Regions from separate parts of the Butyrivibrio proteoclasticus B316 genome, predicted to be linked through region 1. Evidence: a T-box and tRNA genes for the amino acid it is inferred to sense, from the RefSeq annotation. Region 1 holds a T-box; the other holds one or more tRNA genes.
The links. A T-box is a leader RNA that pairs with one kind of tRNA and senses whether it is charged. The one in region 1 lies ahead of tyrS (tyrosine--tRNA ligase), so its partner is inferred to be a tRNA-Tyr.

Region 1 (2,385 bases):
CTTGCCCTTACGAACCATAACACCATCAGCAAATACGTCTTTAGTGTATGTTGTCTTAACGTCTGTAACCTTCTCTTCAGCAAATGTTACGCCGCCCTGTTCAACGGCACGTCTTGCTTCACTTCTTGTGTTGCAGAGACCTGCAGAAACAAGTACCTGAAGAATGTCTACAACGCCGTCTCTGAAATCCTCTTCCTTAAGAGCTACTGCAGGAACATTGCTCATGTCTCCGCCGCCTGCAAAAAGAGCTCTTGCAGCATCCTGAGCCTTCTGAGCTTCCTCTTTGCCATGAACGAGGCTTGTAAGTTCAAAAGCAAGAATCTCTTTCTTTTCATTGATTCTGGAATCGTCCCATTTCTCCATCTCAAGGATCTCTTCGATAGGAATAAATGTCAGCATCTTGATGCACTTGTCAACATCAGCATCTCCAACGTTTCTCCAGTACTGATAGAAATCAAATGGAGAAGTCTTGTTAGGATCAAGCCATACGGCGTTTCCTGCTGTCTTACCCATCTTCTTGCCCTGAGAGTCTGTAAGAAGAGTAATTGTCATGGCGTGAGCGTCCTTACCAAGCTTACGACGGATAAGCTCTGTACCACCGAGCATATTGCTCCACTGATCATCGCCGCCAAACTCAAGATTACAGTTGTACTTCTGGAACATGTAGTAGAAGTCATAGGACTGCATGATCATGTAGTTAAACTCAAGGAATGAAAGTCCCTTTTCCATACGCTGCTTGTAGCACTCAGCTCTGAGCATATTATTAACTGAGAAGCATGCACCAACTTCACGAAGAAGTTCAATGTAGTTAAGGTTCATAAGCCAGTCAGCATTGTTGACCATAATAGCCTTGTCATCGCCAAACTCGATGAATTTCTCCATCTGTCTCTTGAAGCACTCAGCGTTGTGATCGATGTCTTCTCTTGTGAGCATCTTTCTCATGTCGGTTCTTCCTGAAGGATCACCGATCATTGTTGTACCACCGCCAATAAGAGCGATTGGCTTATTACCAGCCATCTGAAGTCTCTTCATAAGCGTAAGAGCCATAAAATGGCCGGCTGTAAGTGAGTCAGCTGTACAGTCAAAACCGATGTAGAAAGTAGCCTTACCGGCATTAACAAGTTCTCTGATCTGCTCCTCGTCTGTAACCTGGGCAATAAGTCCTCTTGCCTTAAGTTCTTCATAAATCTGCATAATGCACCTCCAAAATGTTTGTAAGATTGCGAAAAGAAAAAATCCTCCGCAACCAATATGATTGCGAAGGACGAATAATTCGTGTTACCACCTTCATTCACACGCAGCTCACACTGCATGCCTCAGCAAGTACGACTTCTCAGTAAAGCACAACCTGACAAACAAAAACTATGCCCGATATACTCTTCAAATAAACTGATAAGCGATACTCTTCCGATATAACGGTCAGCCCCGTCCAGGTCTATTATCCGGTAAAAAATATCCCGAAATTCAACCAGGCAGCTCACGGAGGTATTCATCATCGCTCTTAACTTACGCCTCTCACCAACCGGCAATTCTCTGTCGTCAGAATTCGATTCTTACTTATTCCGATCATAGCTTTTCAGAATTTAGATATATTGAAATTTTAGTTAACTAATTAAAAAATGTCAACCCGGTTATACTAATAATATAAATCATATTGCAATCTTCCAGGAGTTCCTGTCCATATTGAAATACAGCCTCACAGTCCTGTACATGTCAAGTATCAATACTCTGCATTCAAAAACCTTGTCCTTGCTGCAAACATAGACACCATCAGGTGTTGTGTAGGTCTCTTTATTGAAAAGCTGTCTGTAGCCCTTTATGGTGTACGCCTCATAAACTCCGTCATCATTGAGAAGCCTGAATCTCATGGGAATCAAACTGCCATCTGACTTATATTCACATATCACATCTACTTTATCTATAATCCTGCTCATAATAAACCCTGTTCATACAATATTGGTAGAGGCACGAACATTTGTTTGTCCTAATTACATTATATGAACAGACGTTCTATTTTGCAACTACAAGATATAGTATATTTTACTCAGAGACTTCAACAACGCCTCCATCCCTGACAGTTATCTGCATTCCGGTCTGAACATATGACAGGAATTCTTCTCCGAGACTGTCTATGGTAGGCATTTTAGCATCAGTCCAAATATCCGCCAAAAGAACTCCCGCAGCGCCAATAGAATCTATTGGTCCGGAGAACAGCATACAAGCCGGCTGTCTTCCATAGTCAGCTGCAGTATATAATATCATTCCGCCGGTAGTAGAGCCTATTGTCTGTGGAAGACACAAAGCAACTCCTGCCATAGGCTTTTTATAAATATCCGGATTATTCTGGTCTGAACAGGTCGCTTTTTTATCGCCTGTCAAAAAACT
Region 2 (2,385 bases), 1.8 Mb from region 1:
GAAATTCCTTGTCGGGTAAGTTCCGACCCGCACGAAAGGCGTAATGATTTGAGCACTGTCTCGGCAATGCACCCGGTGAAATTGAAGTACCAGTGAAGATGCTGGTTACCCGCGCCAGGACGGAAAGACCCCATGGAGCTTTACTCCAGGTTGATACTGGGGTCCGGTACCATATGTACAGGATAGGTGGGAGACTATGAAGCAGTGACGTCAGTTGCTGCGGAGTCGCTGTTGGGATACCACCCTTATGATGCTGGGCTTCTAACCAAGGATCTTGAAACAGGTCCGGGGACAATGTCTGCCGGGGAGTTTGACTGGGGCGGTCGCCTCCGAAAGGGTATCGGAGGCGCTCAAAGGTTCCTTCAGAATGGACGGAAACCATTCGAAGAGTGTAAAGGCATAAGGGAGCCTGACTGTGACACCGACGGGTGGAACAGATACGAAAGTAGGACTTAGTGATCCGGTGGTATGAAAGTGGGATTGCCATCGCTCAACGGATAAAAGCTACCCTGGGGATAACAGGCTTATCACTCCCAAGAGTTCACATCGACGGAGTGGTTTGGCACCTCGATGTCGGCTCATCGCATCCTGGGGCTGTAGCAGGTCCCAAGGGTTGGGCTGTTCGCCCATTAAAGCGGTACGCGAGCTGGGTTCAGAACGTCGTGAGACAGTTCGGTCCCTATCCGGCGCGGGCGTAGGATATCTGAGAGGAGCTGTCCTTAGTACGAGAGGACCGGGATGGACGGACCGCTGGTGTATCAGCTGCATCGCCAGATGCATAAGGCTGGGTAGCCACGTCCGGAAGGGATAAACGCTGAAGGCATCTAAGCGTGAAGCCCCCCTCAAGATGAGATATCCCTGCTTCGGCAGTAAGACCCCTTAGAGAGTATGAGGTTAGATAGGCACAAGGTGTAAGCATGGTAACGTGTTCAGCTGATGTGTACTAATAGGTCGAGGGCTTATCCAAAGAAGGTTAGGAACAAGAAAGAGGTTAGGATTTAGATTATCAGTGTTCGGTTTTGAAGGTACAAATACTTCATAAATGGCCCGGTGGCTCAGCTGGTTAGAGCGCCGCCCTGTCACGGCGGAGGTCAGGGGTTCGAACCCCCTTCGGGTCGCTTAACTTCATAATTTTGGCTATTTTGTTTGTACGGGGTCTTAGCTCAGCTGGGAGAGCATCTGCCTTACAAGCAGAGGGTCACAGGTTCGAGCCCTGTAGGCCCCACTCAAAAACAAAAACACAATTCGTGTGTAAGCCGATGTGGCTCAATTGGCAGAGCAGCTGATTTGTAATCAGCAGGTTAACGGTTCGAGTCCGCTCATCGGCTCTATATGGATGGCTTCCCGAGTGGCCAAAGGGGACAGACTGTAAATCTGCTGCAAATTGCTTCGGTGGTTCGAATCCACCGCCATCCATTTATTTTTTTGTCTTAGACAAAGAAAATTAACATACAATTCGTACGAGGTGCGGATTTATAATGACGCGGGGTGGAGCAGTCTGGAAGCTCGTCGGGCTCATAACCCGAAGGTCATAGGTTCAAATCCTGTCCCCGCTACTATATGCCTAGATAGCTCAGTTGGTAGAGCAGAGGACTGAAAATCCTCGTGTCGTTGGTTCGATTCCGACTCTAGGCATCTTTTTTATTTTCTAAATTCTTTTTTCCCTTTTTATTGATAAAAATAATTCTTAATCCTCTTTTTTCAGGTTTTTTATCCTTTTCTCCGATATTAATGTTAAGATAAAACAATCAGAGTAGAGAGGGCGAGGTAGTAAGTATGCATCATATGCTTACGAATGAAGATAGACAAGCAATTAGGAAGCTTTTGGATGTTAAGGATTATGATCCTGATACATTTAATCCGGAAGTCTTAGACCAATTAGAGGCTAATGAAGAATACAAGAGTATTATAATCAAACATGGATCAGATATTCTTGGTTCTTATGAATATTTAAGACTTAAGGAATTTGTTCAACATGGTAATGTAACAGTTTATGAGCATTGCCTGCATGTAGCTCTTTGTGCTATCAAACTTGGAAGAGCTTTAGGCGTTCATTGTAAGGAAAGAGAGCTTGTTAGAGGCGCTCTGCTACATGACTATTTCTTGTATGATTGGCACAATGCGGATTCTCCGGGAAATCTTCATCCTAAGCTTCACGGTTTTTATCATCCGGGAATTGCACTTAGGAATGCGACAAGAGATTTTGTTTTATCTGAGAGAGAGAAAGATATTATATACAAGCACATGTGGCCTCTTACAGTAAGCCATCTTCCCAGATGCAGAGAGGCTTGGATAGTATGTCTTGCAGATAAGTATTCTTCAGTATTGGAAACACTCAAGCTTAGAAAAGGAAAGATAAGAGTTAATTATGCCTGATTTGTACCA

Region 2: it has a tRNA-Tyr gene. The T-box ahead of tyrS (tyrosine--tRNA ligase) is inferred to sense a tRNA for this amino acid. The anticodon was not compared.

The regions. Positions count from the first base shown of each region.
Region 1 covers NC_014387.1:1,883,417-1,885,801, forward strand. Annotated here, with positions in the region: gene tyrS (tyrosine--tRNA ligase) at 1-1,194, opposite strand, end outside; T-box leader at 1,258-1,579, opposite strand; gene BPR_RS07790 (hypothetical protein) at 1,650-1,934, opposite strand; gene BPR_RS07795 (aconitase X swivel domain-containing protein) at 2,041-2,385, opposite strand, start outside.
Region 2 covers NC_014387.1:96,349-98,733, forward strand. Annotated here, with positions in the region: rRNA gene BPR_RS00425 (23S ribosomal RNA) at 1-967, shown strand, start outside; tRNA gene BPR_RS00430 (tRNA-Asp) at 1,045-1,118, shown strand; tRNA gene BPR_RS00435 (tRNA-Val) at 1,153-1,225, shown strand; tRNA gene BPR_RS00440 (tRNA-Thr) at 1,256-1,328, shown strand; tRNA gene BPR_RS00445 (tRNA-Tyr) at 1,335-1,416, shown strand; tRNA gene BPR_RS00450 (tRNA-Met) at 1,483-1,556, shown strand; tRNA gene BPR_RS00455 (tRNA-Phe) at 1,563-1,635, shown strand; gene BPR_RS00460 (HD domain-containing protein) at 1,777-2,376, shown strand; gene BPR_RS00465 (aminotransferase class I/II-fold pyridoxal phosphate-dependent enzyme) at 2,369-2,385, shown strand, end outside.